3 regions of the Bacillus swezeyi genome follow, and region 1 is predicted to be linked to each of the others. Evidence: predicted binding sites of a transcription regulator. Region 1 holds the regulator's gene; each other region holds the start of a gene.

Region 1 (7,974 bases):
GATCTGGATTGTGATGGATGATGCACAGATTACCAACATTGCTGTGTCACCTGCATACAGAGGCCGCCATTTAGGGGAAGCTCTTCTAAAAGCCGCCATGAAGCTGTGCCGGATGAAGAAGGCAGTCCAGCTTTCTTTAGAGGTGAGGGTATCAAATCATATTGCGCAAAGCTTATATCAAAAACTCGGTTTTCAGCCGGGAGGAATTCGGAAAAATTACTATACTGACAATGGAGAAGATGCATTATTAATGTGGGTGAGACTAAATGAATCATAAACAAGATCTGTATGTATTGGGAATTGAGACAAGCTGTGACGAAACCGCCGCCGCCATCGTTAAAAACGGTACAGAAATTGTCGCAAACGTAGTTGCGTCTCAAATTGAAAGCCATAAACGATTTGGGGGAGTCGTCCCTGAAATCGCGTCCAGGCATCATGTGGAGCAGATGACGATTGTGCTGGAAGAAACCTTTTCACAGTCGGGAATGACTTTTGATGATATGGATGCAATTGCAGTAACCGAAGGACCCGGCCTTGTCGGCGCTTTGCTGATCGGCGTAAATGCTGCAAAAGCGCTGAGTTTTGCCCGCAATATTCCGCTGGTGGGCGTTCACCATATTGCCGGACATATTTATGCCAACCGGCTTGTCCGGGAAATTGATTTTCCGACGCTTGCGCTAGTCGTCTCAGGAGGACATACCGAACTCGTGTATATGAAAGAACACGGATCATTTGAAGTCATTGGAGAAACGCTCGATGATGCGGCAGGCGAAGCGTATGATAAAGTGGCAAGAACAATGGGTCTGCCTTATCCGGGAGGCCCGCACATTGACAAACTCGCTCAAAAAGGCGAAGCAAACGTGCCATTGCCGCGCGCATGGCTTGAAGAGGGGTCGTATCATTTCAGCTTCAGCGGCCTCAAATCGGCGGTTATCAACACGCTTCACAATGCTTCACAAAAGGGAGAAACCATTCCCCCGGAAGATTTATCCGCGAGCTTTCAAGAAAGTGTCATTGATGTCCTCGTGACAAAAACGGAACGTGCTGCAAAGGAATACGGCGTCAAGCAAGTATTGCTTGCAGGAGGGGTTGCCGCAAACAAAGGGCTTAGGACGGCTCTTGAGAAGACATTCAGCAGCTATCCGGATATTCAGCTCCTGATTCCGCCCCTTTCGCTATGCACAGATAATGCGGCGATGATTGCAGCTGCAGGGACCGTCGCTTTTGAAAAAGGCATCAGGGGAAGATATGATATGAACGGCCAGCCCGGCTTAGAACTGACTTCCTATTAGAACCTCACAAAAAGTGGGGTTTTTTTACGAAATACATGTTACTAACATATTATTAACATGTATCCACAGGCCTGTGTATAATATTTTAAAGCTTGTTCTATAGAGCTTTTTTACCTGTTAACATTGTGTATAAACATTATATTTTTGTGGATAATGTGGGTAAAACGCTTTCTTTGTTTTTAACAAAGGGTTTGTTTTGTGGACAAAAAACCGCTTCATTCCAGAAGCGGTTTTTGGATTTATTCATTTGTAGAAAGTGCTTCCCATTCTGATAATAGCTGTTCGAGCTCATCATTCAATTCTTCATTTTCGGCGTGGATATCCTGGACTTTTTCATGGTCTTGAAAGATATCCGGTTCGCAAAGAAGCTCTTCGTTCTGTTCAATTTTACCTTCGATGGCCGTAATTCTTGTTTCGATTTCTTCTATGCGGCGCTGACGCTGGCGTTCTTTTCTTTTCCACTCTTTTTCTTCTTCATAGCTGCGTTTTGTTCCCGCCTTTTCTGATACAGATTGATTCCGCTCTTCCGCTTGTTGTTTTTCCAATTCTTCAAGCTCCAGCTGCTGTGCTTTTTTTTCTGTATAATAATCGTAGTCCCCTAAATATTCTTCGACTCTTTCAGGAGAAAGTTCAAATACTTTTGTTGCGATGCGGTTGATAAAATAGCGGTCATGAGAGACAAATAAAATCGTTCCCGGATATTCGATCAAAGCGTTTTCCAATACTTCCTTGCTGTCTAAATCGAGATGGTTTGTCGGCTCATCAAGAATGAGAAAATTGCCTTTTTGAAGCATCAGTTTCGCAAGTGCGAGCCGTGCTTTCTCTCCGCCGCTTAAAGCGTGTACCGGCTTTAACACATCATCTCCAGAGAACAGAAAGTTGCCGAGACAGGTTCGGATATCTTTCTCATTCATTTCCGGATAGTCGTCCCAAAGTTCGTCAAGCACGCGTTTTGACGAGGTCAGCTCAGTCTGTTCCTGGTCATAATAGCCGATGGAGACATGTGAGCCTGTCGAAATCGATCCCGTTACAGGCTTCAGCTTCTGAACCAGCGTTTTTAACAGAGTGGATTTGCCGATTCCGTTCGGGCCGACGAGCGCCACGCTTTCCCCGCGCGCAATATGAAAAGCCAATGAGCGGAGGAGCGGGGGCTGATCCTGATAGCTGATCGTCAAATCCTCAACCCGGAGCACATCGTTTCCGCTTTGTCTTGCAATGTCAAAGCGGAAGGACGCCGACTTTTCATCTCCCAATGGTTTGTCCATGACTTCCATTCGTTCAAGCTGTTTTCTTCTGCTCTGCGCGCGCTTTGTCGTTGAAGCCCTGGCTAAATTGCGGTCGACGAAGTCCTGCAGCTTGGCGATTTCGTCCTGCTGCTTTTCATAAAGCTTCGTTTCTTTTTCAAGTTGTTCCGCCTTCATTTTAAGATAAGAGCTGTAGTTTCCGCTGTATTTTTTGCTTTGGGATCGGGAAATCTCATAAACCTGGTTGACAACTTTATCGAGAAAGTACCTGTCATGGGAGACGATTAAAATCGCTCCGCTGTAGTTTTGCAAATATTGCTCCAGCCATGTCAGCGTGTCGATGTCCAGGTGGTTTGTCGGTTCATCGAGAATGAGCAGATCCGGCTTTGTCAGAAGCATTTTTCCGAGAGCAAGCCTTGTTTTTTGCCCTCCGCTCAAGTCCTGTACGCGGGCCGAGTCGTCAAATCCGGCAAATCCAAGCCCGTGCATCACTGATCTGACTTCAGCTTCATATTGATAGCCGCCTTTGTCTTTAAACTCCTGCTGCAGTCTGTCATATGTTTTCATTAAGGATTCCAGCTTGTCTGGATCAGCGTGCGCCATTTGTTCTTCTATTGAACGCATCTCTTTTTCCATCTTTTTCAGAAAATCAAATACCGACAGGAGCTCTTCTTTAATTGTCAGCTTGGAATCAAGCCCTGAATGCTGATCAAGATAGCCCATCGTCAAATCCTTCGGCTTGATGATTTCTCCTTCTTCATAAGACAGCCGTCCGGCAATAATTTTTAAAAAAGTAGATTTTCCGGCACCGTTGCGTCCGACGATTGCAATCCGATCCCGTGATCTGACTTCCAGCTTTATATTCGTTAAAATAGAATCGGCTCCAAATGATTTTGAGAGCTGATTGACTTGTAAGATCATCATGATATTTCACCTCTTGTTTGCTAGTTTAAGTGTAGCCTATCAGATAGCAGTCAGCAAACAATTAAGCGGGGTCTGGAAGATTTTAACCAAAAGAAAAAGACAGAACGAAGAAAATAGTGTATGATCGTTATAAGGAGAGTTATGATCATGAATGAATTTACACACTTTAATGAACAAGGCAGAGCCAAGATGGTTGATATAAGTGAAAAGGGAGCTTCAGTCCGCACTGCTGTGGCCATTTCAAGCGTGTCAATGAACAGAGACGTGCATGAAAAAATCAAGAATCAAGAAATGGGAAAAGGCGATGTTTTGGCAGTGGCGCAAGTGGCCGGCATCATGGCTGCAAAACAAACATCAGTTATCATCCCGATGTGCCATCCGATTGCCCTCAAGGGAGTCGATATTGCCTTTCAATGGGAGGAAAAAGAACAGAAAAGCATTTTGCACATTCAGTCTAAAGTCAAGACAAAAGGGAGCACAGGTGTGGAAATGGAAGCGTTAACTTCTGCTTCCGTATGTGCGCTTACCGTCTATGACATGTGTAAAGCGGCGGATAAGGGAATGGTGATAGGCCCGACCTGTCTTGCAGAAAAGACAGGCGGAAAAAACGGTGACTATAAAAGGGAAAAAGCTGATGTAGACATGGAGGATCGCTTATGAACATGGATCATTCAAAAATTCCGCAAGCGACAGCGAAGCGGCTGCCGTTATATTATCGTTTTTTAAAAAACCTTCATGCATCCGGGAAACAGCGTGTATCATCCGCAGAACTGAGCGATGCCGTAAAGGTCGATTCCGCGACAATCCGCAGGGATTTTTCGTACTTTGGCGCGCTCGGTAAAAAAGGGTACGGCTACAATGTCAATTATCTGCTGTCCTTTTTCAGAAAGACGCTTGATCAGGATGAAATGACAAACGTAACGCTCATTGGCGTGGGAAATTTAGGGACAGCCTTTCTCCATTACAATTTTATCAAAAACAATAATACTAAAATTGCAATGGCTTTTGATATCAATGAGCACAAAATCGGGACGGAAGTTGGCGGTGTTCCCGTCTATGACTTAAACAAGCTTGAAGAGCATATGACAGATGATATACCCGTCGCCATTTTGACGGTTCCGGCCCAAGCCGCGCAATCCATTACAGACAGGCTTGTTGCGCTGGGCATTAAAGGCATTCTTAATTTTACGCCGGCTCGTTTGAATGTGCCGGAACACATTCGGATTCATCATATAGATTTGGCGGTTGAACTTCAGTCACTCGTGTATTTTCTGAAACATTATTCAATGAATGAAAAGTAAAACGGGAAACTTAAAAATAAAGGAAAGGGGGCAGGCTTTATGCCGATCGGTCCTGGAAGCTTTATTTTAATCGTCGTGGTGGCGCTTTTGATTTTCGGCCCGAAAAAACTTCCCGAGCTTGGAAAAGCGGCGGGAAATACGTTGCGGGAATTTAAAAATGCAACAAAAGGGTTAGCAGATGACGATTCCGATAAAAAGAAAGAAGATCAGTAGGATAGGATGACATTTATGAAGGGAAAAGAAATGTCGCTGGTAGAACATATCACAGAACTTCGAAAACGGTTCGTGATCATTTTTTTCTTTTTTGCCGTTTTTGTTGCAGCAGGCTTTTTTTTGGCAAAGCCGTTGATCATTTATCTGCAGCAGACGGATGAGGCGAAACGGCTGACGCTTAATGCGTTCAAGCTGACAGACCCTTTATTTGTGTATGTGCAGTTCGCCTTCATTATCGGCGCTGTCTTGACTTCGCCGCTTATTTTATATCAGCTGTGGGCTTTTATCAGCCCGGGGCTGTATAAGAAAGAACGCAAAGTGACGCTCAGCTATATTCCGGTATCGATCATACTCTTTTTAGGCGGCATTGCCTTTTCTTACTTTATTTTATTTCCGTTTGTCGTTGATTTTATGACGAGAATCTCCGATGATTTGCATGTAAATCAAGTCATCGGAGTACATGAGTATTTTCAGTTTCTGCTGCAATTAACGCTTCCTTTCGGCTTATTGTTTCAGATGCCTGTGGTCATCATGTTTATTACAAGGCTCGGACTGGTGACGCCCATGTTTTTGGCAAAGATCAGAAAGTATGCTTACTTTGTTTTGTTTGTCATTGCGGCGCTCATCACACCGCCCGAGCTTTTGTCTCATTTAATGGTTTCAGTGCCTTTATTATTCCTATATGAGGTCAGTATCGTGATTTCCAGAATATCTTACAGGCAGGCGCAAAAAACAGTTATCCAAGAGGAAAATCAAGCGTTTTTAAAAGACCAAATCAAATAAAGAGCCATCCTCATATTCCGAGAATGGCTCTTTTCTATCAGTACAGGGTTATTGATCTTTTCGTTTCAGTTTGCTCGACAAGGCGAACATTTTAAAGGAAATGCTGATATTATAGGCAGCGAAAAGCATCAGAAGAATGGTGTAAAAAGACCACATGTTTCCCGGTGAGGTAGCTGCCAGATATGTAAACAGCACGCCTGTCAACAAATAAATCAATCCCCAAAACTTAGGGCTTCTCATCATAAAAATCCTCCAATAATCAACTGCAATTTCTCCAATCGCTCCAAATATTCTTCAATCGGCCCTCGGAAAGTCTGCAGCAAGACAACAAGCGTATTCATGGCGACATGGGCGAAAATGGGAACGATAATCCGGTTTGTCCTGACGTATAAAAAGGCGAATGTGAATCCCATTGCCGTGTAGATTAAAAGGTGTGAGAAATCCATATGGACAACCGAGAAGATCACGGAACTAAAGAGAGCGGCGATGAAAAAATTAGTTTTTTCGTAGATCGCGCCGAATATAATCTTTCTGAAAATGATTTCCTCAAGGATCGGACCGAACACAGAAGAGACAAACATCATCAGCGGCAATGTGCTGATGATTTCCATGATGCGCTGTGTATTTTCCGATTCCGGGTTGACCCCGAACAAGTTCATTTCGATCGAAGCGGCAATCGATTGGGCAAACAGGGCAAGAAAAACACCGCCGACAGCCCATCCGATAGATGCTCCAACAGATGCTTTCGAACCGTTGCGAAGCGTTGTTTTCGGCACCGTCCTCAGGATCAGCAGCACGATGACAAGGCAGAGGGGAAAGGCGATGACCGACCACACGCCTGTCAGTGTAAGCTTTGCTTCGGCGGGCGCCATGCCTCTTCCCACGCCCAAAAAGTACAGCAGGGGAAGGCCGACAGCAGCCGACAACTGCATGAGGACATATGTCAAAATAATAAACCAATATTGTTTTCTCAAGCCGTATGTACTCCTTTTCTAAAATGTAATACAGACTATGTTTATTGTAACACACCTCTTTTTAAATTATAGGGCGATAAGGATGAGCATTAAAAAATGTAAGCGCAAAAAATTTTAATCTTATCACTTGAAATTGCCTGGGAGATTCTTTATTATAATAATTGTGTTAGCACTCAACAGATGCGAGTGCTAAAATTACATATGAAAATATTGAGGAGGTTGTTTCATTGTTAAAGCCATTAGGTGATCGCGTTGTCATTGAGCTCGTTGAGTCTGAAGAAAAAACTGCTAGCGGAATCGTACTTCCTGACTCCGCAAAAGAAAAACCCCAAGAGGGTAAAGTGGTTGCTGCCGGTTCAGGCCGTGTATTAGAGAGCGGAGAGCGCGTTGCATTAGAAGTTAAAACAGGCGACCGCATCATCTTCTCAAAATATGCAGGTACCGAAGTGAAGTATGAAGGTACTGATTACTTAATCTTGCGTGAAAGCGACATTTTAGCTGTTATCGGCTAAGACATAAATAAAATCAAATCTTTACACAATCCTGAGGAGGTTTGAATAACATGGCAAAAGATATTAAGTTTAGCGAAGAAGCCCGCCGTTCAATGCTGCGCGGTGTAGATGCATTGGCGGATGCAGTAAAGGTAACTTTGGGACCTAAAGGACGCAACGTCGTTCTTGAGAAAAAATTCGGTTCTCCACTTATCACAAACGACGGTGTAACCATCGCGAAAGAAATCGAACTTGAAGATGCTTTTGAAAACATGGGTGCAAAGCTTGTTGCTGAAGTTGCGAGCAAAACAAACGATGTGGCCGGTGACGGTACAACAACAGCGACAGTTCTAGCCCAGGCGATGATTCGCGAAGGTCTTAAAAACGTAACAGCCGGAGCCAATCCTGTGGGCGTCCGTAAAGGAATTGAGCAGGCTGTTGCCGTGGCGGTTGAAAGCCTGAAAGAAATCTCTAAACCAATCGAAGGCAAAGAGTCCATCTCACAGGTTGCTGCGATTTCAGCGGCTGACGAGGAAGTCGGAAGCCTGATTGCAGAAGCGATGGAGCGCGTCGGCAACGACGGTGTCATCACAATCGAAGAATCCAAAGGCTTCACGACTGAGCTTGAAGTGGTTGAAGGTATGCAGTTCGACCGCGGATATGCGTCTCCATACATGGTGACGGATTCTGATAAGATGGAAGCGGTTCTTGAAAATCCGTACATCTTAGTGACAGATAAGAAAATCACAAAC
Region 2 (7,974 bases), 1.5 Mb from region 1:
AGTGGTTTTTTACCTTCAAAAGTAACTAAAAACAAAATTCAAAAATCATTTCCCAAATTTTCATTTTTTATAGATATAAAAGGAGGAAAATCGATGGAATTTAAAATTGAAAAGAAAGCGAAGTTTAATATAGTAGGTGTATCGAAAAGAGTGCCAATCCAATTCGAAGGTGAAAATAATGCAATCTTAGAACTAGCCCAGTCAATTACCGAACAACAAAGAAATGAAATGCATCAGCTAGCTGATTTATACCCTCATCAAGTCCTGAATGTATCTTATAATTTTGACGATGGCTACTTGGAAGAAAAAGGCGACCTAACTCATATGATTGGTTTTGCAACTACAAAAGAAAATCCTTTCGATGATTTAGAACAACTGTCCATTGAAGAAAGTTTATGGGCGATTTTTCCGAATGAAGGACCATTTCCTTCTACGCTTCAAGAAACTACCGCTAAAATTTATTCTGAATGGTTGCCTTCTTCAGATTATGAAGTAGCAGATATACCTGGGATTTCTTTTACAAACCACAATGGTACTTCGGAAAATGTATATAGCGAAATTTGGATGCCAGTAAAAGAAAAAAATAGTTAGCGATAAACTTTGATTATTCCGTTAAATCTCCATTTACCATATTAGACCAGTCAGCTAAGAAGATATTGACTGGTCTTTTTGATTTATACATTGCTCTTCTGTATGACTTTTACAAATCGTTTTTATTACACAATATGGCCCGATTGCGGAATAGAAATATAAAGATTTGTTATATATACGGCGAAAATACATTGAATTCGCTTGCTGGTGGTACTCCTAATGGGTGAACACCAAATAGATTTTTTATGGCGCTTCTGCCACTAAACAAAAAAATCACCTTAGTTTTGATAATGCCAAATGCATTTTGCTCAAAATTTTTCATCATATTTTCATTTACCCGTCAAATTTAAAGCGAAAAAAAGCGCCACTTATAGTTTAAACTATAAGTAGCGCTTCATTAGAATTAGTAAGCCAGGCTGAACAGACCTTTAATATGGCTCAGGTAGCGGACATTGCTCGCTTCTTTCATCAAGGAAGCAGGCACCCCTTTAAGAGATGTGCTGTTTGCGCCGATGACGGCAACTGCGTCTTTGCGGCCAAGGCTTGCCAGTGTTCCTGAGTTTACAGGGCTGAATGTATCCAATGTTTTGTTTTCTAAGTATGCATATAAGTTGTAGCCGATCAGTTCGCCCATTTGCCATGCAATTTGCGCTGTCGGCGGATAAGGGCGGCCTTCCGGACCAAAGACAACGGCGCTGTCTCCTGCAACAAACACATCTTCATGAGATGTGGATTGAAGGAAGTCGTTTACAGTCGCGCGTCCGCGGTTCACTTCCAGTCCTGATTCGCCGATAAGCGGATTTCCTTGTACACCGCCAGTCCAGACAAATGTATTTGTAACGATTTTTTGACCGTCTTTCAGATCAACAACGTTTCCTTCTACATTTGTGACAGGCAGCCCGGTTAAGAATTCAACGCCGCGTTTTTCAAGGCTTGCTGTCGCGCGTTCGATCAGTTCATCCGGAAGCACCGGCAGGATCTTCGGACCGGCTTCTACCAATTTCAGCTTGATTTCTTTAGGATCTACACCATAGCTTTTAGCAAGGTTAGGCATGATGTCAGCGAGTTCGCCGACAAGCTCAACACCGGTTAGTCCGCCGCCGCCGATTAAGATTGTGGCATCAGCTTCATTTTTAGTTTGAGCGTATTCGCGCACACGTTCTTCAACATGCTTAAAGATTTTGTTTGCATCATTTGCAGATTTAAGCACCATGCTGTTTTCTTCGAGCCCTGGAATGCCGAAGTAGGCTGTGACAGAACCAAGACCGACAACAAGCGCATCATACGTTAAAGTAGATCCGTCAGAAAGAGCCACCTCTTTGTTGTCGACTGAGAAAGAGTTCACTTTCGCAATTTTAAGATCGATGTCTTTTCCTTTGAAAAGCTTAGCAAGCGGCATAGCGATCGCTTGTTCTGACACGTTGCCCGCTGCAAGGCGATGCAGTTCTGTGATGATTTGGTGTGTTGGATATTGGTTTACCACTGTTACTTTTGCTTCTTCTTTGCTGTAATGTTTGCGAACTGTTAAAGCAGACAGCAGTCCGCCGTAACCAGCGCCTAAAATGACAATATGTTTTGACATCGTGTATCCTCCGTCCTTATTCTAAATATATTTCTGAAGGTCCTTATTTTTGGTTTTCGCGTTCTGACATGATTTGCAGGTAGCTTTGAACAAAGCGGAACAGCTTCTGAGCCTGAGGATCTTTAAGCATTCTCAGAAGACCGAACAGTCCGATGACTTCCTTGCTTTCGTCAGCGCGGTCTTTTGCTTCAATCGCTGTCGCTGCAACTTCTTTCGCCGTATCTTTGACAGGCTCTAAAATTTCTGTAATTGCACCTACAGTGTCGCTTTTTAATACTTCATCAGTAGCCACGGATTGTGCGAAATCGTAAGACTTCGTCAAAACGTTGACCAGTTCTGTCAGCTTTGGAAGCTGGTCGACTAGAACAGTCAAAGATTCCTGTACTTCAGGTTTTAACAGCTGATCAATCAGATCGCGTTGGCTTTGACTTACAGATTCGTTTGTTTGATCGATTGTTTCCGGCATAACCAATTCTCCTTTACAATAAGCAATGTGCTGTTTTTTGAAGGAAGACTTCCCCATTAAGTTTGTGAATTTATGCACAAACAAGTCCGCAGAGAGGTTCTCCCTAATGTGTTTATTTTGCTGTTTTCTGCAGCATGCTGCCTAAAAACTTGCAATCTCAAAACACGATGTATTTTTTACTATTAAATGATAACATTTTTTGAACAAAAAATGAACGTGATTGTTTCCGAAATGAAATAAAATCATAGAAAACTTGATTTGAAAGGGTTTTCCTGTTCCTTTTATTTCCTATATTGTGTCTTTTTTAACCAATCCCCCATTCATCTGCCGTCCTGAGACAAAAGATTCAGAAGCAGAAACGTGGATATAGTAAATGATTTTGTTTACATAATGTTTTTATTGTCAATCTTCATCTTTTACATCCGGATCTTCAGGAATTGGTTCGTTAAGAATGGCTTCAACCATTTCCTTATACTTTTCCATCTGCTCCAAATGGGTGTTGAACTGCTCTTTATTGATTACATATTGCTGTCCGTCATGGATCACCCGAATTTTCCTTTGTCTGATGAGCTCCTCAATATAGGCTTCTGAAAGCGATAAATATTCTGCCGTTTCTTTTATCGTTAAATACATGTTTTCATTCCCTTTCGTCCCGATTTAGGCGAACGCTGCCTTTTTGCAGATCATATGATATGGTATATCAGTTTAAATGATGGAGGCACATTCCCTATGTATTCAAAATGGAATTCTGAAACGCTCTACCAGCCTGCTGCCTCACAGATGCCGCCGGGTCAGCATTCTTCTCAGCAAATGACGCAAAGATTAAAAAATCTGGAGGATCAGATGGAACTGCTGATCAAGCTGATGGAATGTAACAATCAGCTGCTGCGCTCCATTGAAGAACAGCAAAACCGAGTTTGCACGGCCGGCGGCGGTTCGGTTATTGTAAGGATGTAAACCGAAAGATCTTTAAAATAAAAAGAGGAAGGAATTGATCCTTCTTCTTTATTTTTTACCTTTATCAGTATACTACAGATTTTTCGGCGCTTGAAGCCGGGCAATTTCATTGTACACCTCAGGATTTTCCAAGGCCGATAAATCGCCTGGCGGTTCGTGTAAATAAGCAGCCCGCAATAGTCTTCTCATCACTTTTGCATTTCTGGTCTTTGGCAGGCCGCTGACGAAATACACCGATTTTGGCTTGATTGATTTTCCTAATGCTTCACTGGCGCGCTTCAGCAAATCGTCTTTCAATTTGTCCGAAGGCCGGGCTTTAGTGAGAACGGCGAAACAAACAACAGCCTCCCCTTTTATCTCATCGGGAACACCGATCACCCCGGCTTCCGCCACTGCCGGATGGCTGACCAAAACGGATTCGATTTCTGCAGGACCGATCCTTTTTCCGGCCGCATTGATGACATCATCTGAACGACCGCTGATCGTCCAGTAGCCTTTTTCATCTTTTTTTGCCCAGTCGCCGTGCACCCAAACATCTGTCCAGCGGCTCCAATACGTGTTTTCATACCTGTCCGGCTCTTTCCAAAAACCGCTGGTCATGCCGACCCACGGTTTTGTGAGGACAAGCTCTCCGACTTCGTTTATGATTTCGGCCCCTTCTTCATTGTAGACATTGGCGGCCATTCCCGGCAGAGGGGAATTAAAGGTCATCGGCGATATCGGCCGAAGGAGGACATTGCCCAAAATGCCGCCTGCGATTTCCGTTCCGCCCGAATAATTAAAAATAGGCACCTTGCCTTTCCCCGCATGGCGAAACAGCCACATCCACGGATCGTAATTCCACGGTTCACCCGTCGAGCCGATGACCCGCAGGCTGGAAAGATCGTATTTTTGCTGAAAATCGTCCCCATGCTGCATCATCGAACGAATGAGCGTCGGGGAGATGCCGAGATGTGTGACCCCGTGACGGCTGATAAGCTCCCAAAGCCGGTCTGGCCCGGGATAGTCGGGGGCTCCGTCATATAATAAAATGGCTGCTCCATTGATTAAGCCGCCAAATAATAAAAGCGGCCCCATCATCCAGCCCATGTCCGTATACCAGAAAAAGGTGTCGCCTTGTTTGACATCCATGCCAAACCCGGCATCAAACGCGGCTTTAAGCGGAAAACCGGCATGTGTATGAACAGCGCCCTTTGGCTGGCCGGTCGTCCCTGAGGTATAAAGAAGCATGATCGGATCAGAGCTTTCCATCTCTTCGGTTTTCTGAAGTGGTTCATGCTTGATTAGTTCATCCCAAGCTATGTCCCTCGTTTCGTTCCAGCTTGTGTCTGAATCGCGAAGCCGGCAGACGGCGACTTTTTGAACGAATGGGGATTGGTCTGCGGCCTTATCCGCTTCTTTTTTCATGCAGATCACTTTTCCCCTTCTGAGAAATGCGTCTGCGGTGACGAGCATTTTTGCTCCGGAGGCGCGCAATCTTGCGGCTGCCGCGTGAGCACCATAGCCTGAAAAAATCGGAGAAAAAACGGCTCCGATTTTGGCCGCTGCAAGCATGGCGATAACGGTTTCAGGAATCATCGGCATGTAAATCGCAATCACATCGCCTTTTGAGATCCCATGCTTTTTAAAGCCTGCCGCTGCACGGGATATGCTTTGGTTTAATGAAGAAAATGAGATATACTCCGTTTTTCCGTCTTCACTTTCCCAAATGATGGCCGTATTGTCGGCGGTTTCTTTTTGGACAGACCATTTTTCGATGGCATTATAAACGGCATTTAAGCGGCCGCCTTCAAACCATTTCGGCCACTTGATGCCTTGATTTACATTTAATGTAGTGCTGTATCGCTTGTACCAGCTGATGCCGAGCGCTTTTTCGGCTTCTTCCCAAAACCAGGCGATATCGTCTGTCGTGGCTTTCAGAAAATCGTCATAATCGGAAAAGCCGAGTGTCTTCATCCATTGATACAGCCGGGTGGTCTTGACGAATTCCGGGTCAGGCCGCCAAACCGCTTTTTCAGACATGCTTCTTCTCTCCTTTCCGTTTTTTGACGTCAGACAGGGTAGACAGGGTGTTTTCGCTCGGTAAACGTCATGTATTTTGTCATGTAGGCCTGAAACCGTTTGATGAGCTCTGTCCGCAAAAAATCAGGGGGAATGATGCCGTCGATGATCATTTCTGATGCGAGCCGGTAAATATCGATGTCTTTTTGATACTCTTCACGTTTTTTGGCAATGAATGCGGCCCGATCTTCTTCCGGAAGCTCCGCAATTTTATTGGCATAGACGGCGTTTACCGCGGCCTCGGGCCCCATCACGGCAATTTGCGCCGTCGGCAGCGCCAGACAGCAGTCAGGTTCAAAGGCAGGCCCTGCCATCGCGTACAATCCGGCGCCGTACGCTTTTCTGATGATGACGGATATTTTCGGAACGGTTGCTTCTGCCATCGCCGAGATCATTTTGGCCCCGTGTCTGATAATGCCCGCCCGTTCGACTTTTGTTCCGATCATAAACCCCGGTATATCAGCCAAAAAAAGCAGCGGGATGTTATAGGCATCACATAAATTAATGAATTTTGCCGCTTTATCCGCGGAATCGTGGAACAGGACGCCTCCTTTCATCCGCGGCTGATTGGCGATGATGCCGACAGGCTGTCCGTGAAGCCTCGCAAGCCCGGTAATGAGCTCGGGAGCGAACATTTTTTTAATTTCAAAAAACGAGTCCTCATCAATGATCCGGGAAATCAAATCCATCATTTGAAAGGGAGCATTTTGGTTTTGCGGAATGATGTCTTCCAATGTTTTGTCAAATTCCTGTGCGGGCTTTGCTGCACCGACAGGCGCTTTTTCGGCATAGCTGGCCGGAAAGTATGACAGATACCTGCGAGCCGAGAGAATCGCCTCTTCTTCCGTCTCGGCAAGGATATCTCCGCAGCCTGATACAGAACAGTGCATTCTCGCTCCGCCCATTTCCTCGAGAGACACTTTCTCTCCGATCACCATTTCCGCCATGCGCGGCGAGCCTAGATACATCGATGCGTTTCCATCAACCATGATGACGATATCGCAAAAAGCTGGAATGTAGGCGCCCCCTGCCGCAGAAGGACCGAACAGCAGGCAGATTTGCGGGATGCGGCCGGACAGCTTGACTTGATGATAAAAAATCCGCCCCGCTCCTCTTCTCCCTGGGAACATTTCGACTTGATCGGTTATCCTTGCTCCGGCGGAGTCCACCAAATAAAAGAGCGGACAATTTAACTTTTCGGCTGTTTCCTGGATGCGGATGATTTTTTCGACGGTTCTCGCTCCCCATGAGCCCGCTTTAACGGTTGAATCATTGGCCATGACACAAACGGTTTGTCCGCCGATTTTGCCGATTCCTGTAACGACTCCGTCAGCCGGAAGTCCATCAACCATACAATTGGCAAAAAAAGCGTCTTCAAGATCGAGGTCTTCGTCAAGCAGCAGCTTCAAACGGTCTCTGACAAACAATTTGCCTTTTTTTTCATTGGCATCATGATATTTTTGCGCTCCGCCCTTCTTGATTTGACGGATGCGTTCATTCAGTTCTTTTTCGGCCGGCATCGGCTGTCCCTCCGTTTCGGTTTATTCTCCTGTATAATAGGGCGTTCGTTTTTCTGCAAAAGCTGTCAGTCCTTCCGTTCTGTCTTTCGTCGGAATCGTCAGTTCATATGCTTTTTGTTCAATAGAAAGCCCTGTTTCAATGTTTGTCTCTAGCCCATGATGAATGGCAAACTTCGCCTGCCTGACGGCAACCGGGCCGTTTGCTGCGATTTTCAGTGCGATGTTTTCGGCTTTTTCCTTTAACGATGATAAAGGAACGACATGTTCGATAAGGCCGATGTCTTTCGCTTTTTGCGCGCTGATGCGGCAGCCGGTATAGATCATTTCTTTCGCTTTTCCGGGCCCGATTAGGCGGGGCAGCCGCTGAGTCCCCCCCGCTCCGGGAATGATCGCGAGCGTTGTTTCAGGCAATCCGAGTTCAATATGATCGGCCGCGATTCTGATATCGCACGCTAATGCAAGTTCCAGTCCGCCCCCTAAGGCGCTGCCGTTAAGAGAGGCGATCACCGGCTGCGGCAGCTTTTCCATTTCATGAAATACGCTTTGGATCAAAGATACCGCTTGCTTCGCTTCTGAACGGTTCATCCGTGCTCTTTCTTTTAAATCAGCGCCGGCGCAAAATGTTTTATCTCCTTTTCCGGTGATGATGACACAGCGGATGGCCGGATTGGCTTTTATATCGCGGAGAATGTGCTGAAGCTCTTCTAATAGCGCGAGCGATAAGGCGTTTGCCGCCCGCGGCCTGTTCAGTGTTACAATGGCGATTGATTGTTGATGGATGGAACATAAGACATTGG
Region 3 (7,974 bases), 1.4 Mb from region 1:
AGCTGACACAGGAAGAAAAACAGGCCGTCATGAGCGAGATCAAACGCTTTTATCTTGAAGAGAGGGGAGAAGAGGTCGGAGATATTGCGGCGATTCAGACGTTTGAATTTATAAAGGAAAAGCTCGGCCCTTACTTTTACAATCAGGCGCTAAAAGACAGCCGCAAGGTGGTAGAAGAAAAAGCGGCAGCTATTGAAGAGGAGCTTTTTGCCCTTGAAAGGCGTCTTTGACAGGCTGGCCGCCTAAAAAACAGTCTTTTTGCCGAAGGGATTGAAGGTTTAGATGGAATTTCTGAAACAGTTTCTGATTTTCAGCAGCTTGAATGATGAAGAGTTTAAACAAATTGAAGAGATCGCGATAAAGCGGAGATACCAGCCCAGAATGTTTGTGTTTATGGAAGGGGAAGAGCGGGAGGCTGTATTTTTCATCAAATCCGGGCTTGTGAAGGCGTATAAGATTGATGAAGACGGCAATGAACAAGTCATTTCTCTTCTGCAAAGCGGAGACATGTTTCCGCATGTCGGCTTTTTTGACGGCTCCCCATACCCGGCAACAGCTGAAGCGGTTCAGGAAACCGAATTAATCGTCATCCGCGTTGACGACTTTAATGAACTGCTCATGACATATCCGGAAATGACGATTAAAGTGATGAAAATCATGGGAAAAAAAATCCTTGATCTGCAAGAGCGTATTCAAGGGTTTATTTCAAAAGACGTCCAGCACCGGCTGACCCACGCTTTAAGGAAACTGGCGGCTGAACACGGGGTTCAAAAAGGAACAGGCGTCTATATTAACCTTCCCATTACCAATCAGGACTTTGCGAATATGGTCGGAACGTCAAGGGAAACGATCAACCGCACGCTAAATGAAATGAAAAAGAAAAAACTGCTTACAGCCGACAGGAGCGGTATTTTAATCCATGATGCGGATTGGCTGAACGGCTGCAATTGAGCGCCTTCCGCCAGTATATCAGGCTTTCCATTGAAAGAGGGGAGCCTGATTTTTTTATTGAATTCACAAATCTGCCATCTTTAAAGTGATCTGGTTCACAACTGCTGTACTGCATATCCAGTATCTTAGGACATGCAAATAAGAAAGGAGTGAACCATGATGGAAGTTCAAAGGGAGACGGTACCAGAGAAGAAGACGACAAAGAATGGCTTCTTGAAATCTGTTCTTGTCTTTACGCTGATTGCAAGTTTTTCGGTGCTGTTATTAGGGGGCTATTGGATTTTTAAGGGACTTGCGCCAAGACCGCTTGAAGTGTCAGATCCAAACGGCGAAGTGCTGATGACAAAATCGTCAATCAAGGGCGGACAGGCAGTCTTTCAAAAATATGCCTTAATGGATTACGGGACTATTTTGGGCCACGGATCTTACATGGGGCCTGATTATACAGCAGAAGCGCTGAAAGTCTATACAGAGGGGATGCAGAGCTTTAAAGCGGACAAGCAGTATGGCGAAAGCTTTAATAACCTTTCGGAAGAAAAGCAAAATGTGATCCGGAATCAAGTGATTCGCGAAATGAGAAAAAACCGTTATGATAAAGGGTCGGACAAACTGCAACTGACACAGGCCCAGGTATATGGCTTACATCAAGTCCGCGCCCATTACCGCGAAGTGTTTACAAAGGGAGACGGATGGGGGCTTGAACCGGGGCTGATCAAGGAAAGCCATATGCCTGACCATAACAGGGCATGGGTCACGAACGAGGACCAGATCACACAGGTTTCTGACTTCATCTTTTGGACGGCATGGCTGTCCAGCACGTTAAGACCTGGGGATGACATTACCTATACAAACAACTGGCCGTATGATGAAGAGGCCGGCAATACAATGTCATTTGCCGCGGTTTGGTGGAGCGGCGCCAGCGTCACGATTCTCATTTTGTTTGTCGGCATTATATTATTCGTGTTTTACCGCTACAAGCTGGGAATGAAGGAGGCTTATGAAGACGGGAAGTTTCCGGTATTTAATTTGGAGAAGCAGCCGCTGACGGCGTCTCAAGTTAAAACGGGAAAATATTTCGCCGTTGTTTCGCTGCTGTTCTTTGTTCAGGCCATGCTCGGGGCTCTGCTCGCCCACTATTATATCGAACCCGACAGCTTTTTTGGAATCGATTGGATCAGGGACCTGCTTCCTTTTAGCATTGCAAAAGGATACCACCTGCAGCTTGCGATCTTTTGGATTGCGACGTCATGGCTCGGCATGGGAATTTTTGCGGCGCCGCTCGTCGGAGGCAGGGAGCCGAAAAAACAAGGCTTGTTCGTCGATATTCTCTTCTGGGCGCTGATCTTTCTTGTCGGAGGCTCGATCGCCGGCGAATGGCTCGGTGCAAAAGGATATTTAGGGAACAATTGGTTTTTATTCGGTCATCAAGGAATGGAATATATTGAACTCGGCCGCTTCTGGCAGATCATTCTTGCGCTGGGTATGCTGATTTGGCTGTTTATCGTATTCAGGGGCATTAAACGCGGCCTCAAAAAAGAAACCGATAAAGGCGGTTTAATTCATTTGCTGTTTTATTCATCCATCGCCATTCCGCTGTTTTACGGAGCCGCCTTTATGTTCAACCCTGGTACAAGCATCACGATGTCCGATTTTTGGCGGTGGTGGATCATCCACTTATGGGTGGAGGGGATCTTTGAAGTGTTTGCCGTCGTTGTTATCGGCTTTTTATTGGTGCAAATGAATTTAGTGACGAAAAAATCGACCGTCAGAGCGCTCTATTTTCAGCTGATATTGCTTTTGGGAAGCGGTGTGATCGGAATCGGCCACCATTACTATTATAATGGATCATCTGAAATATGGATCGGGCTCGGTTCGGTTTTCTCCTGTCTTGAAGTTATTCCGCTAACCCTGCTTGTGCTGGAAGCATATGAACAATACAAGATGATGAGGGATGGGGGACATTACTTCCCATATAAATCAACATTTTGGTTTTTGATTTCAACGGCCATTTGGAATCTTGTCGGTGCAGGCGTATTGGGCTTTTTAATCAACTTGCCTGCTGTCAGCTATTTTGAGCACGGCCAGTTTTTAACGCCTGCCCATGGCCACGGAGCGATGATGGGGGTTTACGGCATGTTCGCCATTGCCGTATGGCTGTACACATTGCGCAATATCGTCAAGCCTCGCGCTTGGAATGACAAATTGCTGAAAATAGCATGCTGGACGCTGAATATCGGCTTGTTTGGAATGGTCTTTATCAACTTGCTTCCAGTCGGTTTTCTTCAATTGAAAAAAGCGTTTGAAGAGGGCTATTGGAGCTCAAGGGCGCCTGAATTTTTGCAGCAGGATGTGGTCCAGTCGCTGCTTACATGGCGGGCTGTTCCCGATACCATCTTTTTAGTTGGCATTGTGCTGCTGTTGATTTTCAGCATCAAGGCATTGTTCCATCTCCGCAAACCGACGCATAAAGAAGGAGAAGCGCTGCCTGTCAAAGATATTGCTTTAGACGATTAGATGAAAAAGGACAGGGGATTTAGAAAGTCCTCTGTCTTTATAGTGGTGGAAGAAAAGGCAGCGGCGACTATGACATGACATAAGGATGAAGTGACGTTTCTGAAGCAATTTATGATTTTCAGCGAGCTGAATGATGATGAGTTCAAACAACGCGTCTATCAGCCGAGAATGTTTGTATTTATGGAAGGAGAAGAACGTGAACCCGCATTTTTTATTAAATTCGGCCGTTAAGTATTTAAGGATAGATGAAAACTGATTACCCGGCAGCGAGTGAAGCTGGAAACCGGGTTATTCGTGCCCTCCTTTGCTGATTTTGATCATGTCCCCTCGGTATTCATATTCAAAAAAAGGCTTAATAAAAACGGAAATCTATGTTGCGTTTTTTTCACTTAGGGTAGTAATGTTTATTAATTAATTGATTAGCTAATACTATTAGGTGAATAGGGAAGGGATTTACTGGATGAGGTGTAAGGATGCTTGAAAATGGTATGATATCAGCAAGGCAATTTCAGATATTTGTTTTCATATTTACCATAGGCAGTTCTGTCCTTTACATTCCTGCGTCACTTGCTGCTGAAGCGAAACAGGATGCTTGGATTGCTTCAGGATTTGGATTAGGAATTGGTTTATTGATTGTTAAGCTTGTTACTTCGGTTGCAAAGCTTTATCCTGACTTGAATTTTGCTCAATATATCGAAGTTATTTTAGGAAAATGGGCAGGGACGATAGTTAATTTAGCATTTTTCTTTAATTTTTTCATGGTTTCTGCCTTTGTTCTTCGGGATGTGGGTGACTTCTTATTAACGGTTATTATGCCAGAAACCCCTTTACAATCTATCTTAATAATTTTTATTCTTGTTGTGATCATGGGGGTTCGTTTAGGATTGGAGACGTTGGCCCGTTCAGCCGAGATATTTTATCCATTGTTAATCATTTTGATGTTATTGCTGTTGATCGCACTTATTCCTCAATTTCAATTTTCAAATATACAACCTCTTTTTGAGAGCAGACTAAAAACCATCACTCTCGCAAGTTTTCCATTTATCGCCGTTCCTTTTTTTCAGTTTTCTGTTTTTCTTATGATTATGCCTTATGTTCATAAGAAGAAAGAGGTAGAAAAAAATTTCTTTTCAGGGACAATTAAAGCAGGAATGTTATTAATTCTATTTACAGCTGTTTCAATATTGGTTCTTGGTGTAGATATGACAGCTAGGCAATTTTTTCCGACGTATACTCTTTCAAGAAAAATTAATATAGGAGATTTTCTGCAGCGCCTTGAACCGATAATGGCGGGTATTTGGTTCATTTCCATATTCATTAAATTAGCGATTTGCTACTATGCGTCTGCTTTATCCCTGGCTCATACTTTGAAGCTAAAGGATTATAGGGTCTTGACTTTCCCTTTAGGGATGATATTGGTTGTTCTCTCCATAATTATTTACCCAAATATTGTATACACCGGTGAGTTTATTAAATGGATGTTTTTTTATTTTGGAACGATGGGTTTAGTAGTTCCGATTTTAGTATTAGGAGTATCGAAATTAAAAAGTCATAAATAAACGTAAAAAAGCATTTGAAGACGGGGAGTTCAAGAGGCACGCGAATTTTTGCAGCAGGATGCGGTGTGAACGCTGCTTACTTGGAGGGCTTTTACGAATACGGTCTTTTTAGCCGGTATGGTGATCCTGATGATTTTCAGCATTAAGAGCTATTCCAATCTCCGCAAACTGACGTATCAAGAAGGAGAAAAAGACATTTGCTTTAGCCGATTAAATAAAAAAGGACAGGGGATTTTGAAAATCCTCTGTCCTTTTTGCTTTACCGATTTGCTTCCGCTTCCAGGCGCGGAAACAAAATATTATTTTCTAAATGAATGTGCTGAAAAAGGTCTGTTTCCAATTCATCGAGTTTTAAGTAAGTCAGTGTATACGTCGTGCAAGCTCCTTCTGGAAGGGCATAATCATTCGTCACTTTTCTCAGTTCCTTCAATATGTTGCCGCAAGCTTCATGCTCTTGTTCCAGCACGTCGATCGCTTGGACGGCTTCGGTTAAGCTGGCTTCTGAATTTGTCTGTTCATAAGCGGCGATCTTCGGAAAAATCTGTTCTTCCTCTTGGATCAAATGGTGCTCCAATTCCGCTTTCAGCTGGTGAAACAATTGATGAACCTGGCCAAGCTCCGGATGATGGATGCCATGAACACGGTACACTTTTGTGACAAAGCCGGACAGTTCAGGCAGCACGTCATACAGATAGGCATGATGTGTCTGGATGACGTAGTCAATCAGCCGAGAATAGGGGGCTTCGTTCCAGTTCGTTTCTTTTTCATTTAACGCTTTTGTTTCTTGGTATAGTGTGTTGATTTTCGATAAAATTTCTTCTTCATTTAATTTTTGTTCTTCTATAGCTTCACCAATCGGGCGGTTCCCGCCGCAGCAAAAATCGATACGGTATTCCTTGAGAAGCTGGCTTGCTCTAGGAAAACGTGTCACAATATCACCGGTTTTTGTGCTTTGATCAAATACTGTATCCATCCAAAAAACCTCCTGATGTTCATATTGATGTTATGGGTTAAATGTAACGCGTTTGCGGGCGGCGAATCGTGATCTACATCACATTTAGAAAAAATCGCACGAAAAGCAATAAGTCAGCGAGAATCGGGAATACCTAACAATAACTTTTGTATTTGGAGGCCCAAGATGGAGGACATATCCTGGCTTACGTTTGCTATGCTGATTCTCGCCAGCTATCGGCTGACTCATTTAATTGTCTTTGATAAAATCACGGAGTTTATCCGGAAACCATTCATGAAGAAAAAGAAAACCATTGATGAACAAGGTCATGTGGACACGAAAAAAGTGCCGAAATCAAACTTCGGCTATTTGTTGAATTGCTATTGGTGCGCCGGTATTTGGTGTGCCATCATTATCGGACTCGGGTATTTATTCATTCCAGACGCCAGCATTCCGGTTATTTTGATTTTGTCGATAGCGGGAGCACAGGCGATCCTTGAAACGTTTGTTGGTGTCGGTACAAAGCTCGTCGGTTTTTTATCTGATTTGAAAAAATAAACCATTCCTTTTCTTTAAGAAAAGCGGGTGGTTTTATTTTTTTGAACAAAGCGACACAAATAACCGGGTGAATCGTGGCGAATTTGCGAACTTTTTCTAGCGCATTTTTCCTAAAGCATCTTTTTTCATAAGAGGTATCTGCATAATATTTTAATTATTTCGATTCTTAAAATTGTAAATTCAAAGAAAATAAATGCATAAAGTCCTGGATCATCGTCTTTCATCAATGGCTGTCATTAGCATTCCGGCCACCCAATACATACGAAAAGAGGAAATAGATAGATTTTTAAAGGCGCTAAAAACAAGAAATATGGTTGATAGACAATTATTTAAGAGTTTCTTTACAATCGGTTCGTGTGAAAAGCGAGAAAGAGGTGAGAAACAACCGGTAAAAAAAGTATATTTCAAAATATCATAATGGAGGAAAAAGAATGTCATCTATTAAACGTACAGTTTCTGTCTTGATCACATGTTTCATGACGGCGGCTCTTGTTATCGGCGGCGCATTCGTGCCAGCGGCATCAGCAGCTTCGAAAACACCTGTCTCAGCAAACGGACAGCTTAAGCTAAAAGGAACACAGCTTGTCAATCAAAACGGAAACGCGATTCAGCTGAAAGGCATCAGTTCCCACGGTTTGCAGTGGTTTGGCGATTACGTCAATAAAGACAGTCTAAAATGGCTGAGAGACGACTGGGGTATCAATGTTTTCCGCGCGGCAATGTATACGGGTGAGGGCGGCTATGTTGATAATCCGTCTGTAAAAAATAAAGTCAAAGAAGCAGTTGAAGCGGCAAAAGAGCTCGGAATATATGTGATCATTGACTGGCATATTTTAAGCGACGGCAATCCGAACCAAAACAAAGCCAAGGCAAAAGAATTTTTTAAGGAAATGTCAAATTTATACGGAAACACGCCGAACGTCATTTATGAAATCGCCAATGAACCGAACGGCGATGTGAACTGGAACCGTGATATCAAACCTTACGCGGAAGAAGTGTTGTCAGTCATCCGCAAGAATGACCCGGATAACATCGTGATCGTCGGCACCGGTACTTGGAGCCAGGATGTCAATGATGCAGCCAACAATCAGCTGAAGGACGACAATGTCATGTACGCGCTCCATTTTTATGCAGGTACACACGGCCAGTTTTTAAGGGACAAAGCAAATGACGCACTCAGCAAAGGAGCGCCGATTTTCGTTACTGAATGGGGAACAAGCGATGCTTCCGGAAACGGCGGGGTATTCCTTGATCAGTCCCGCGAATGGCTAAAATTTTTGGACAGCAAGAAGATCAGCTGGGTGAACTGGAACCTCTCGGATAAACAGGAGTCATCAGCCTCTTTAAATCCGGGCGCATCTAAAACGGGAGGCTGGTCACAATCAGATTTATCCGAATCCGGAAAGTTTGTAAGGGAGAATATCCGCGGCTCCAAAAACT

Evidence for each region. The regulator Rex, encoded in region 1, represses fermentation and respiration genes when NADH is low (regulators of the CRP and FNR family bind a similar motif). The targets are predictions, from matches to a motif close to TTGTGAAATATTTCACAA.
Region 2: RBH91_RS11280 (DUF1641 domain-containing protein) is a predicted target of Rex. The motif match lies at 2,702-2,719, and genes of this name have one in related genera.
Region 3: ric (iron-sulfur cluster repair di-iron protein) is a predicted target of Rex. The motif match lies at 6,064-6,081, and genes of this name have one in related genera.

Annotation. Positions count from the first base shown of each region.
Region 1 is NZ_CP133085.1:747,054-755,027, forward strand. Features, by position in the region: gene rimI (ribosomal protein S18-alanine N-acetyltransferase) at 1-277, shown strand, start outside; gene tsaD (tRNA (adenosine(37)-N6)-threonylcarbamoyltransferase complex transferase subunit TsaD) at 267-1,292, shown strand; gene RBH91_RS03460 (ABC-F family ATP-binding cassette domain-containing protein) at 1,532-3,460, opposite strand; gene moaC (cyclic pyranopterin monophosphate synthase MoaC) at 3,608-4,120, shown strand; gene RBH91_RS03470 (redox-sensing transcriptional repressor Rex) at 4,117-4,761, shown strand; gene RBH91_RS03475 (twin-arginine translocase TatA/TatE family subunit) at 4,801-4,974, shown strand; gene tatC (twin-arginine translocase subunit TatC) at 4,981-5,757, shown strand; gene RBH91_RS03485 (YdiK family protein) at 5,806-5,997, opposite strand; gene RBH91_RS03490 (CPBP family intramembrane glutamic endopeptidase) at 5,997-6,731, opposite strand; gene groES (co-chaperone GroES) at 6,959-7,243, shown strand; gene groL (chaperonin GroEL) at 7,294-7,974, shown strand, end outside.
Region 2 is NZ_CP133085.1:2,285,163-2,293,136, forward strand. Features, by position in the region: gene RBH91_RS11270 (AraC family transcriptional regulator) at 1-591, shown strand, start outside; gene RBH91_RS11275 (NAD(P)/FAD-dependent oxidoreductase) at 995-2,173, opposite strand; gene RBH91_RS11280 (DUF1641 domain-containing protein) at 2,217-2,639, opposite strand; gene RBH91_RS11285 (excisionase family DNA-binding protein) at 3,042-3,272, opposite strand; gene RBH91_RS11290 (hypothetical protein) at 3,369-3,596, shown strand; gene RBH91_RS11295 (AMP-binding protein) at 3,669-5,618, opposite strand; gene RBH91_RS11300 (acyl-CoA carboxylase subunit beta) at 5,648-7,177, opposite strand; gene RBH91_RS11305 (enoyl-CoA hydratase) at 7,199-7,974, opposite strand, start outside.
Region 3 is NZ_CP133085.1:2,183,265-2,191,238, forward strand. Features, by position in the region: gene RBH91_RS11000 (DUF2164 domain-containing protein) at 1-230, shown strand, start outside; gene RBH91_RS11005 (Crp/Fnr family transcriptional regulator) at 283-951, shown strand; gene RBH91_RS11010 (nitric-oxide reductase large subunit) at 1,111-3,465, shown strand; gene RBH91_RS11015 (hypothetical protein) at 3,556-3,696, shown strand; gene RBH91_RS11020 (GerAB/ArcD/ProY family transporter) at 3,939-5,024, shown strand; gene ric (iron-sulfur cluster repair di-iron protein) at 5,284-5,997, opposite strand; gene RBH91_RS11030 (DUF1360 domain-containing protein) at 6,163-6,534, shown strand; gene RBH91_RS11035 (cellulase family glycosylhydrolase) at 6,975-7,974, shown strand, end outside.